3 regions of the Thioalkalivibrio sp. AKL7 genome follow, and region 3 is predicted to be linked to each of the others. Evidence: predicted binding sites of a transcription regulator. Region 3 holds the regulator's gene; each other region holds the start of a gene.

What was found. Region 3 encodes FliA, which starts transcription of late flagellar genes. Its sites were predicted from a motif close to GCTAAAGTTNNNNNNNNNNCNGCCGATA; they were not measured.
Region 1: a site for FliA is predicted at 1,645-1,672, ahead of G315_RS0101795 (flagellin). Genes of this name have one in related genera too.
Region 2: a site for FliA is predicted at 1,743-1,770, ahead of G315_RS0111365 (methyl-accepting chemotaxis protein). Genes of this name have one in related genera too.

Annotation. Positions count from the first base shown of each region.
Region 1 is NZ_KB906947.1:410,512-414,661, reverse strand. It holds gene G315_RS0101805 (hypothetical protein) at 244-741, opposite strand; gene G315_RS0101800 (nucleotidyltransferase domain-containing protein) at 738-1,037, opposite strand; gene G315_RS0101795 (flagellin) at 1,752-2,975, shown strand; gene G315_RS14790 (flagellar protein FlaG) at 3,007-3,474, shown strand; gene fliD (flagellar filament capping protein FliD) at 4,024-4,150, shown strand, end outside.
Region 2 is NZ_KB906954.1:74,885-79,034, forward strand. It holds gene G315_RS0111365 (methyl-accepting chemotaxis protein) at 48-1,682, opposite strand; gene G315_RS0111370 (hypothetical protein) at 1,947-2,579, opposite strand; gene G315_RS0111375 (alternative oxidase) at 2,649-3,278, opposite strand; gene G315_RS0111380 (rhodanese-like domain-containing protein) at 3,515-3,934, shown strand; gene G315_RS0111385 (hypothetical protein) at 4,100-4,150, shown strand, end outside.
Region 3 is NZ_KB906947.1:273,565-277,714, reverse strand. It holds gene G315_RS0101175 (chemotaxis protein CheA) at 1-534, opposite strand, end outside; gene G315_RS0101170 (protein phosphatase CheZ) at 579-1,355, opposite strand; gene cheY (chemotaxis response regulator CheY) at 1,451-1,831, opposite strand; gene G315_RS0101160 (RNA polymerase sigma factor FliA) at 1,873-2,640, opposite strand; gene G315_RS0101155 (MinD/ParA family protein) at 2,637-3,461, opposite strand; gene flhF (flagellar biosynthesis protein FlhF) at 3,448-4,150, opposite strand, start outside.

The sequences.
Region 1 (4,150 bases), 140 kb from region 3:
TGCGAAGCAGTTATCCGGGATCTCCGTCGTTGGAGCCGGCACAAGCGTCGGGGTGTTCGCACGTGTGGAGATCCCGGCTCTCCGCTCCGCTACGGCCGGGATGACGGGGAGGGGAGCGCTGCGGCCGGGGTGACGAGAAGGCGAGCGCTGCGGCCGTGATGCCGGGAAGGGAGGCGGTGCGGCCGGGCTCGAGTAGTCGGGGCGGTCGGGATGAGGTGAGGGATACCCAGCGGCTTTGAGACCTTAAAGGCCGGCGGGTCCGATTTTCAGGTTCTCCTGCGCGTAGGTGCGCAGCGCGTGGTAGTCGGCGTGCATCTGGTCGGTGAAGCGGCAGGCGCGTTGGAGGGCCGGGGCCAGGTCGGCGGGCCTCTCCATGTATTCATGGACCAGGCGGTTGCGCAGCTGGCGCATTTGTAGCCAGGCGTCGGCGTCCTGGATGAGGGCGAGCTTCTCCAGACGTGACAGGTTGTCGATGGCCGGGCCCGTGTTTTCCCCGGCGCAGGCAAGAAACGTGGGGACGAGCTTGTCCATGATGGTGTCTTGCATGCGGCCGAACTTCGCGCCGAAGGACTCCAGGCGATCGACCCCGGTGTCCGTGGCAAGGATGCCCTGAACGCGTTCGGGACCGACTGTGCAATCGCCTTCCAGCAGGCGTTCGCGTACGGCGAGCAGGTGCTCATCCTCACGATCAACCAGATCAATGAGCCGTGCGAGTCGTTGCTGTGGCGTCGTAGCGGTCACAGGGCCACCCCCGTCCGGTCGGCATGCGTATCGATGGGGCGGTGCGGAGCGCCGCGTGGATGCACGACGATATCCACACGGCGTTCGCCCAGTTGGCGTTGCAGTGCCACGTACAGGCGCAGTTCCTGGTCCAGCAGTTCATCCGGTGTGCCGTCCGCCTCGATGTAGAGGTCGATGTCACCACCACGCGCGGCATCGTCCACGCGCGAGCCGAACAGCTTCACGCGAGCATCCGGCCCGAATGCACGGCCCACTTCCTCGCGGATGATCGTCTGTTGTTCGTCGGTCAGGCGCATCGCTCAAGTATATCAAGGCCCTGGAGCATATACCCGAACCGTCTCACCTCCGACCTCCACCACCGTCAGCCCGCGAACCAGCCGCGAATCCACCACCTCTGTCATTGCGAGGAGCGCAGCGACGAAGCAATTGCTCGGGACAAGCAGAGTGCTGGATTAAAACCAGAGTGCTGGATTAAAACGCCTTGCGTCCTGCCAGCCGATTGCCACGTCGCCTGCGGCTCCTCGCAATGATGGGAGGTAATCGCCACCCTTGAGAGGCCGGGTCGCGGCCCTCGTTTCCGTACAATCCTGCCACCCGAGTCATCCCGGAAACCGCGCAGCGGTTATCCGGGATCTCCGTCGTTGGGGGTGGCGCAGACGTCGGGGTGTTCGCGCGTGGGGAGATCCCGGCTCTCCGCTTCGCTCCGGCCGGGATGACGGGGAGGGGAGCGCTACGGCCGGGATGACGGACTGGGGCTGCGGCCGGCATGGCCGAAAGGGTTTCGGTGGGCGTAGTGCGGTCCGGATGATGGCTGGGCTTCGGTGCGTGGCGTTACGGTTTCGCGGCCGGAGGAACTGGGGGCGGCAAGGAATTGCCGCCGGTCGAAAAAAATTTCGATGCAGGGCTAAAGGTTCCTGGGTGAGGGTCGTTAAGGCTTCTGAGACCGGGGATCAACCCGTTCACCAGAACCGCCCGAGGCGGTGACGCAAGACTCTTACAGGAGAGCGATCATGTCCCAAGTAATTAACACCAACGTTCTTTCCCTGAACGCGCAGCGCAACCTGGGCAACTCCCAGGGCGCACTGGCCCAGAGCCTGGAACGTCTGTCCTCGGGCCTGCGTATCAACAGCGCCAAGGACGACGCGGCCGGTCTGGCCATTTCCGAGCGTTTCAGCACCCAGATCCGTGGTCTGAACCAGGCCGTGCGCAACTCCAACGACGGCATCTCCTTTGCGCAGACCGCCGAAGGTGCGCTGAGCACCGTCGGTGACGCGCTGCAGCGTGCTCGCGAGCTGTCGGTGCAGGCCGCGAACGACTCCAACTCGGCCACGGACCGTCAGGCAATCAACGACGAAGTACAGCAGCTGATGGCCGAGGTCTCGCGTATCGCGAACAACACCGAGTTCAACGGTGGCCGGATCCTGGATGGCAGCGTGAGTGATCTGTTCTTCCAGGTGGGTGCGAATCAGGGCCAGACCATTGCGGTGAGCGGTGTTGATTCTCGTACGACCGAGCTCGGCACCAACGAGGCTGTGGGCGAGAATGGACTCTCTCAGGAGCAGATCAATGACGACGGCATTGCTTCGATCGCAAAGATCGAGATCGATACTGCGGACGGACTTGACACTGCGATCGATGCTGACATGACTGGCGTGACGTCCCTCGAAGACGCAGTCCGGGTAATCAACACCGAGATTGCTGAACGTGCGGCGGCTGGCGACGATGACGCCGCCGCGATCGCCGATGCCGGATTCCAGGCGTCGCTGCGTGTTAATAATGACGGGACGACCACGATCGCCATTACTTCGACTTTTGATGAAGATAATTTGTTCACTGTTGATGGTGGACTGGTTACGCTGGAGGGCGGTGATACGGAACAGCTGTTTGGAGACGGAACAGACCCGACCACAGCGGTACAGGTTGACCTTACGGAAATCGACGTTACCACCCGTTTCAACGCGACTCAGGCTATTGGTGCCCTGGACGGCGCTCTGGATCAGGTGAACAGCCTTCGGGCCGAGCTAGGTGCGGTGCAGGTGCGCTTCGAGTCCACCATCGACAACCTGCAGGTGAGCTCGGAGAACCTGTCTGAAGCCCGTTCGCGCATCCGCGATGCGGACTTCGCGGCGGAGACGGCCGAGCTGACTCGCGCCCAAGTGCTGCAGCAGGCGGGTACCTCGGTGCTGTCGCAGGCCAACGCCGTTCCGCAGAACGTGCTGGCCCTGCTGCAGTAAGCTCGATCACTCGGGTTCGGGTTGAGGGTGGATGGCGAGAGCGCCATCCACCCCTTCTGATGAGGACAGCGATATGAGTGATGGAATCGGCAATATCACATCACCGCTGGTTGCAGTGAACCCGCGCGGGGGCGAGGGGGCGAAAGCGCCCGGCTCCGGCGTGGGTCTTGTTCGTGGCGAGGGGCGGCCGGAGGCCGTGGCTCGTTCGGACAGTAGTTCGGAATCAATGGCTCGCGGTTCCACCGGACCGGCGATCGAGGCCATGGACATGGCCGAGGTCAATCAGGTGGTCGAGTCGATTAATTCGTATCTGCAATCCACCAGGCGGGCGCTGGAGTTCAGCGTGGACGACAGCAGCGGCCGCACGGTGATTACGGTGATGGATGGAGAACGCGAACAGGTGATTCGTCAGATTCCACCGGAGGCCGTATTGGCCCTGGTGGAACAGTTCCAGAGCGAGCAAGAGCTTTCCGGGACGGGGCTGGCGGACAAGGCCTGACGGTCTTATCCAGACTGCACCTTAACGCGGTATGTTTCATTGAGCCGGATCCGGTAATGGGTCCGGCTTTTTTCGTTGGGTCAGCGGCAGCCTGCCGCAGATTCATGTGCCGCGGGCCTCTTTCCCGTCGTCTGCGCTTGCAGCGCCTTCGCCGCCATCCGGGGCACAGCCCCTTGCCTTCATGCCGCCCTAACCCCCGTTATGGTCATCCCGGCCGTAGCGCAGCGGAGAGCCGGGATCTCCTCCGTCGGAATGCCTCGACGTCTGTGCCACCTTCACGGTTTCCGGGATGACGGGGTCGCGGTCGGGGTCTGGGTCGGATGGACGTATTGGGACCAGGTGATCCCGGTTGCTTCGCTTCGCTTGCAATCACGGAGGAAGGTGGTGTTGGGACAGGGCAGACGGCTGGACCGAAGAGGGACGCCGGTGAAGGCTGGCTTTGACCGGTTTTTTCTTCGGTGGGCTCAAGATTTGGGCTAGGCTGTCGTTGTATACGCTATAGCGCGTGCAAAGGGTCCGAGACGTCGGACACCAAGGAGAATAACGACCATGGCCATTAGTGCGTTGGGTGTAGGATCGGGGCTCGATCTGAATCAGATTGTCGGCGACCTGTTGAATGCGGAACGGGTGCCGAAAGAGACGCGTTTCAACCAGCGTGAAGAACGGATCGAGGCCC
Region 2 (4,150 bases), on a different contig from region 3:
CAAGCCGGAGCCGAAGCCGAGCTCACGGTGCCCTATAAGCGTGGGGGTCAGCCAATGCGGTAGGCGGAGGCCAGGTCGCGTACGCGCGAGGCGATGTCCGCGACCTCCTGGCTGGCGGTGGCCGTCTGGCGGGCCCCGTTGGCGGTATCGCCGGTGATGTCATTGATGGCGTAGATATTCCGGTTGATCTCTTCGGCCACCGCGTTCTGTTCTTCCGCCGCGCTGGCGATCTGTGTGGTCATGTCGCTGATTCGGCCGACCGCTTGGACGATGGATTCCAGCGCTTGCCCGGCGCGTTCGGCGTCGTTGCTGGTGGCCTCGGCCATTTCGCGGCCGCGGCCCATCGCGGTGACGGCGTTGCGGGTGCCCGCCTGCAGCGACTCGATCATCGCCTGGATATCCGCCGTGGAGTCCTGCGTGCGCGAGGCGAGGGTACGCACCTCGTCGGCGACCACGGCGAAGCCGCGTCCCTGTTCGCCGGCGCGGGCGGCCTCGATGGCCGCATTCAGGGCCAGGAGGTTGGTCTGCTCGGCAATGCCGCGAATGACGTCGAGCACCGAGCCAATCTGCTGCCCCTTCTCGTCCAGGTTGCGCACGGATTCCTCGATGGTCGCGACTTCGCCCGACAGGCGTCCGATGTCGCTGACCACCGTGCGCACCACTTCGCCACCCGCGCGGGATTCCTGATCGGCTTCCTGGCTGGAGGACGCGGCATCGGAGGCATTGCGCGCGACCTCCTGCACCGTCGCGGCCATCTCGTTCATCGCCGTCGAAACCTGTTCGGTCTGCGAGCGCTGCTGGTCGATGTTCCCGTTGGTCTGGGTACTGACGGCGGACAGCTGTTCCGCGGCAGAGGCCATCTGGTCCGTCAGCGTGCGCAACTCGCGGATCGAGTCCTGGAATTGGTCGAGCATGCTGTTCAGGGCGCCTGCAGTGGCGCCGATCTCGTCGTCGGAGCGAACGTCGACCCGGCGCGAGAGGTCATGGTGCTCGGCGATCTCCGTGAGTGTCTCGCGCATCCGCGAGATCGGGAGTGCCACCGAGCGATACGTCCACACCCCGGTGACCACGACGATGATCAAGACCACCAGCATCAGCGCGCCGCTGCGCAGCAGAACCTGGGTGTAGAACGCCGATACCCGCTCGGCTTCGGTCCCGGCAACATCGATCTGCAGGTCGACCAGCTGGGTAATCTGGTCGCTGATCGGATCGATGGTGTCGTACAGGGGACCGTTGAAGGCGTCGAGCTCGCCCTGGACATCGCCGGACATCCCGCCAAGAGCCCCCTCCAGACGGTCCAGGTGGGCGTTGGCTGCGCGGAACAACCCGCGGGCACCATCGGCCAGTTCCTGCTCACGGGGCGTCAGGGTCGTGGCCAGGTAGGCGTCCCAGATCTCGGCGATCTCCTCTCGTGCCTTACGGACGTCGGCGAGTGCCTCTTCCGCCGTCATCCGTCCGGCGTCCGCCTTGTTGACCGCGTCGATGACCAGCACCGCATAGTTGTCGGCGATGGTCTTCAGCTGCTGCAGGGGCACGACGCGGTCGTGATAGATGTTCTGCACGCCCTCTTCGATGTTGGCTGTGCCGCGGGCGGCCAAGGCCGCCAACAGCAGGAGCGCGGCCACGGGTACCACGATGGTGATGACCAGCTTGGATCGAACGGAGAGCGAGCGGAAATTCATGGGCGGTCCTTGTGTGGCCAGTATTGGGAGCAGCCCGCAACCTCGGGCCATGACCACAGTAAACGGCCTGGCCGGCCAAACCTTGAGGTGGATCACCCGTTGCGACGTCCGCTAGAGTCCGCCGCCAGCCGGTTCGAACGGGTGTCGGGCCTGCGCGGTTGGCGGCGTATTTGTTAGGGGTTCCGCGGGGTTTGCTGCGGGGCCGACTGACGAAGCAAGAGGCAAGGTTTGAACCCAAAGGTCGCGAAGGTCTCGCGTTCTACTTCATCTCGCGGACGGTCCGGACGACAGGGTCTCGCGGATGCGCCGCACGTCGCGCACATACTCCAGCATGGCTGTCATGGCATCGGCGAACAGGTAGGCGCCGAACAGGACCATCCCGCCCGCAAACAACCCGGCGAGGGGCCACAGGATCGCCGTCAGGATGGCCAGTCCCCAGCTCGCTGGTTCCACCAGCTCGGCTTCAAGGCCGAACGCGGCCACCGCAACGCCCGCAAAGGGCTCGACCGCCGTCAGGGAGATGACCGACAATGCCAGTGCGAGCAGCACGAAGGCAATCGCCAGCAGTTCGCCGACCAGCCGTGTGCAGACGACAACGCAGGTGATGGCGGGATAGTCCCGCGTCGCCAGCGCGCCCAGTGCGCGGGCCCTTCGCCACAGGAGAACGACCCAGGCCAGCACCGCAACGGCAAAGAGGGCCTGCAGCAACACCAGGGATGCGACCGGCCAGGGCACCTGCGGCGTTTCCTGTGCCAGTGTCCAGAGCGTCACCGATGTCAGTAGCCCGCCCAGGCCCGTCAGGACCGCCATACCGCGCAGCCCCCATCCCGCCAGCCGCTGCAGGGGGAGTGCGCCCTCGGTCCCGCCGGTTGTCTCGTCGTTCACGGCCGTCTCCATGTCGTTCGCATACGGCCACACGATAGTGCCCGAAAACCGGCCCCGTCAGGTCGCGGGAGAGCGCCCGGGTCAGTCTTTCTTGCCGAGCAGGTCGGCGAAGCCGTGGTTAACGTCCCGGTGGCCTGCCTCGTCGGCGCGTACCGCGCGGATCACGTCGGACAGGCGGGCATCTTCCGCAAGGTTCCAGTACTGGATCGCGCGTTCCGGCGCGGCGACGTTATCGAGCCCGCCGGACTCCACTTCCTCCAGGTACTCGGTATAGCTGACGACCGCTTCCTCTTCGAAGTAGCCTACGATCCGGTGCGCCGTACGCGACGAGATGATGTAGATCATAAAGAACAACGTGTAGAAGAAGCCCTGCGCCAGGATGATCAGGAAGCGCTCCAGCCAGTTGGGCGAGGTGATCTCGATGAAGGTGAGCAGGTGCATGCGCTCGTTCTCGGCCTCGTCCATCAGCGTGCGGATCCAGCCGTGGTCATCCTCCATGCGCCGCAGCGAGCGCAGGTGCTGCAGCGTGGCGCCCACCATGCCGGGGACGCCCGCAACCGTCTCCAGGACCACGGCGCGGTGTCCGTAGCGCCGGGCAAAGAAGGTGTCGGCGAAGAATCGCATCAGCGAGGTAAAGCCCCGCGCGACGCGGTCGGAGAAATCCCGGGGTTCGTGATGGCGGCTCAGGTCGATGTCGTGGTCGTTCGGCATGCTGCCCCTAACGCTGATCAGTGCGCCGTTTCAGGCGGCAGGTATCCATGGAGCATAGAACCCGCCGTCTGAAATGTCGTGGGGCCGCTTCACAGAGCGTGAAACCCCATGCATGACAGAAGCCCGGACCGGGTTTCTGATGTCCAATGTCGAGGTTGTGGATGCAGCGGTGCAATCGGGGGAACCGGGAGCCGAGAAGGCGGCCTCAGAGAGAGGCGAACATCAAAGGAGAGCGCATGGCGAACGAAACGAGCAAGCCGCAGCTGGAGATCAGCGTGAACGCGGCGCGCGAACTGGTCGATATCGGCCTGGCCGTGTTGCTGGATATCCGTCAGCCCTTTGAACTGGAGCTGGAAGGCGCGGTAGAAGGTGCTGTCCCTGTGCCCCTGTTCCGCCTGAAGCAGCTGCTGGGTCGCGAGCTGTCCGAGGAGGAACAGGAACTGCTGGATGCGGACGAGCCGGACGAGCGGGATTTCCAGCACTTCATCTCCCTGATCAACCGCCACCACGTCACCCAGGACCAGATCCTGCTGTGCCTGTGCAACAGCGGCCGCCGCAGCCTGCGTGCCGCAGAGCTCCTGCGGGACCTCGGGTATGCACGCTGCCTTTCCGTCCGGGAAGGTTTCCGCGGCTGGACCAGCAAGGGAGACACATGATCCATGGGCATGTTCGCCCGTGCTGATCGCGGATATGGGCTATCTAAGGAGGTGAGTGGGGGCGATTTCGCCTCAATGGTCACCGTTTCGGGCCCTGACCCGGGGCCGACCCCGTCATGACCGTCAATGGGCGCCGGCCGGGTGATTCTACGGAGGGGCGCTGCCATGCTTCGACTGCCGGCCGTTCCGTTTGCCCACCAATCCTGGTGCTGCCGA
Region 3 (4,150 bases):
CGTATCCAGCAGGGCCTCGAACTCGTCGTCCGTGATCTCCTCCCCGCCGCCCACCATGGCGTCGCCGGGGGCCGAGGCCTGTGGCTCGGGGAAGGGCTCCGGTTCAGGCGCGGGCGGCGCCGCGGCGGTATCTCCGGCGACGTCTTCGTTTTTTGCCATGCGCCGCAGGTCCTCGACCACCGCGGCATCGGCGGGGGTCGGGTCCACTCCGGAGCGCAGATCCCCGAACATGACGTTCAGGGAGTCCAGCACGCGGAGCATGGTGTCCATCAGATGGCTATCGGCCCGACGCTCGCCGTTGCGCAGCAGATTGAAGACGTCCTCGGCGTGATGACACACCGTCACCAGCGGATCCAGGCTCAAGAACCCGGCGCCCCCCTTGATGGTGTGGAAGCTTCGAAAGACCGCATTCAACAGATCCCGATCGTCCGGATTCTGTTCCAGGTCGATGAGTTGCTCGTTGAGCCCCTCCAGCAGTTCCCCGGCCTCGATCAGGAAGTCCTGAAGGATTTCGTCATTGGGGTCGATGGCCATTCAGTCTCTCCGGTCCCGTGGCGCCAGTCGTATGGGGGGCACTGCTAGAAGCCCAGGCTTGATAGCAGATCGTCCACCTCGTCCTGTCCTTGAACGACATCTGCGCTGGAATCTTGAGTCTTGGGCACACTGGGGCCGTGGCCCTTGCGGTCCGCCTCGCGGTCTTCTTCGCCACGTTCCAGCGACGCTTCGGCCGCTTCGACCTGCTCCATGCGCCCGCTGGAGAGCCGAATCAGGGTAACGAGGTTCTCTTCGAGGTCAGTCACCAACTGGATCACCCGGCGAATCACCTGGCCGGTAATGTCCTGATAACTTTGTGCCATCAGCACCTCGGAGAGCAGCCGCCGCAACTCCTCGGCGTCCTCGCCCGCCTGCCCGAAGAAGCTGTCCAGCTCACGCGCGAAATCGCGGAACTCGTCCACCGAGAGCTGCCGGTTGCGAAACCGCGTCCATTTGGCGGTCAAGTCGGCCGCCTGCTGGCTGAACGACTCGGCGATCGGCAGGCTCGACTCGATGGCGCCCATCGTGGCGTGCGCGGCCTGCTCGGTCATGGTGACCACGTAGTTCAGGCGTTCCTTCGCATCCGGGATCTCCGCCTGGGTCAGCTCTACCAGACGCGAGTCCCCACGGAAGCTTTGCAAGGCCTCGTGAAGGTCGCGCGTCAGCTTGCCCAGTTCGTCGAAGAGCTCGCGGTCGTAAGGACGCGCAAGATCCTGCACCAGTGCGCGCGCCGCCGCGTCGTCGCCCGCCTCGAGCGTCTGCACCAGTTGTCGGGCCAGCTCGAGCTGACCGTCGCGTGGGGGGTGTTCCTGTTCAGTCATGAGGAGCCTCTTGCTGGTACGGCGCCGAAGGAGCCGGGTCACGCCCACCCGCGCAAGCGAGACGGACGTCGTCCGTATTCACCACCGGGCGATCCTTAGCCCTGTGCTTCAATACGTTCGAAGATCTTGTCGATCTTTTCCTTCAGCGTTTCAGCGGTAAACGGCTTGACCACATAACCGTTCACACCCGCCTCCGCGGCCTCCACGATCTGGTCGCGCTTGGCCTCGGCCGTCACCATCAGCACCGGCATCGACTTCAGGTTGGCATCCGCGCGGACGGCCTTCAGCAGGTCGATGCCCGGCATGTTGGGCATGTTCCAGTCGGTAATCAGGAAGTCGAAGTCACCATTTTGCAGCATCGGCAGCGCGGTGCTGCCGTCGTCGGCTTCCTGCGTATTATTGAAGCCAAGATCTCGCAAGAGGTTCTTGATAATGCGCCGCATCGTGGAAAAATCGTCCACGATGAGAATTTTCATTCCCTTGTCCACACGTCACTCCGGGATTCGTAAGGTGAGTTTTAGAATAACTGCAAAGCCGCGCCGTCTTCGAGCCACGACCCCATGCGCGCGCGCAGCCGAATGACCGCCTGGCTGCGAATCTGGCTCACGCGCGACTCGGTCACGCCCAGAACAGCCCCGATCTCGCGCAGATTCAGTTCTTCGGTGTAATACAGCGAAAGCACCAGGCGTTCGCGTTCAGGCAGATCCCCAAGGGCCTCGGCCAACTCCTCGCGAAACTCGCCAGCCTCAAGGCTACGCGACGGCGAGACTTCCTGCCCCTCGATCACACGATCGGCCCCGTCATCCCCGCCGCCGAGATCGTCCAGTGCAAACAGATGGGCCCCGGCGTGGTCCTTGAGCATGTCGTAATAGTCATCGATAGGCACGTCCAGCTCGGCCGCCACCTCGCTCCCACGCGCCGCACGCCCCTCGCGGGCCTCGACACTCTGGATCGCGGCGGCCATACGCCGGCTGTTGCGATGCACCGAACGTGGCGTCCAGTCACTGCGACGCAACTCGTCGATCATCGCACCGCGGATGCGGATCCCGGCGTAGGTGGCAAAGGTCGCCCCCTGCCCGCCCTCGAACTGCCGCGCCGCCTCCAGCAGACCGATCATGCCGGCCTGGATCAGATCATCGACCTGGACCGACGCCGGCAGACGGGCCATCAGGTGGTGCGCGATGCGATGCACCAGTTCAACGTGATCGGCAATCAACTTCTCGTGTCCACCGGTCGCGGTGGACGTCGCCTGGTAGCCGGAAAGGCGATTACGCGTCGTCATCATGCGCTCTGCAGCATTCGTTCCACGAAGAACCCGACGCCCCCGTGGTCACCCCCACCGACTGGCCAGCGATCCACCGTGTGTGCCAGGTCGGCAAACGCCTTGCCGGCCGGACTGCCGGGATACTGCTGAACCACCGGCGCCCTTTTCTGCACGGCCTTGCGCAGATGTTCGTCCATGGGGATATAGCCGGCCAAGTCCAGGACCACCTCCGGCAGGTACTTGCCGCAGACGGTATTGAGTTTCTGCATCAGCCGCTCCGCCCCCTCGCGCCCGCTGACCATGTTCGTGACCATGCGGAAACGCCGCAGGCCGTGGTCACGGTGCAGCACCTTGATCAAGGCATAGGCATCGGTAATCGAAGCCGGCTCGTCGCAGACCACCACCAGGGTCTCCTGTACCGCCCGGCAGAACGAAGTCACCGACTCCTGCAGGCCTGCGGCGGTGTCCACGATCAGGACATCCAGCGGCCTGCGGTAGGCGCTGAAGGCATGGATCAGCCCTGCGTGCTCGGCCGGCGTGAGGTTCGCCATCGCCGCGATACCGGAGGCCGACGGGACCACCTTCACCCCGTCCGGCCCCTGGACCAGGACATCGTCCAGGCTGTCCACCGCGCCGGTCACCAGATCATGCAGGCTGCGCTCCGGGCGCATCCCGAGCAACAGGTCCACGTTGGCCAGACCCAGATCCGCATCGAACAGCATCACCTCGCGGCCCAACCGGGCCAGGCCGACCGCCAGATTGACCGACACGTTGGTCTTCCCGACCCCGCCCTTACCCGAGGCGACCGCAATGACCTTCAACGGCTTGTTAGTGCGTGGCATAACGCCCCTTTCCAACCGGCTGAATCAGTTCCAGTGTTGCCGGCTCGGCCCCCTGCGCCGGGCGCAGAGGCGAGCGCGAGCGCCCCGGCGGTTCCATTTCGGCAAGCCGTTCGGCAGCCCAGGTCTCACGGGCATTGCCACCCGCCCGCGCGCCCTCCGCGTCGTCGTCCAGCGCCAGACGGGTCAGATACCCCGTATCAACCCGGTGAAAATCCTCGGCAATGCGCTGGCCATCGCTCACGAACCCAAGTCCCAGGTGCTGATCCAGCAGGACCGACAGGACCTCGCCCAGCTGTTCTGCCTCGTCCAGCTTGGTCAGCACCAGCGCCGAGGGATCCGCCTTGCGAAACGCCTCCAGCACCCGCCGCAACGTACTGCCCTGGGTCGTGGCCGACACGACCAACCAGCTCTCGGCGCGGATATCCGGCGGCAGATGCGCGAACAGCGACTCCTCCTCCACCGCGCGCGGCGCCTGCCCAGCGGTATCCACCAGGATCAGGTGGCCATCGTCCACGCGCCGCGCCAGATCGCGCAGTTCGCGCGCATTCTGCAGCACGCGCACCGAGATCCCCGCCATCTGGGCGAAGGCTTGCAACTGCCGTGTTGCACCGATGCGCTGGCTATCGAGGGTCACCAGCGTAACCGAATCCGGTCCCATCCGACGGATCTGGCGCAACGCGATCCGTGCC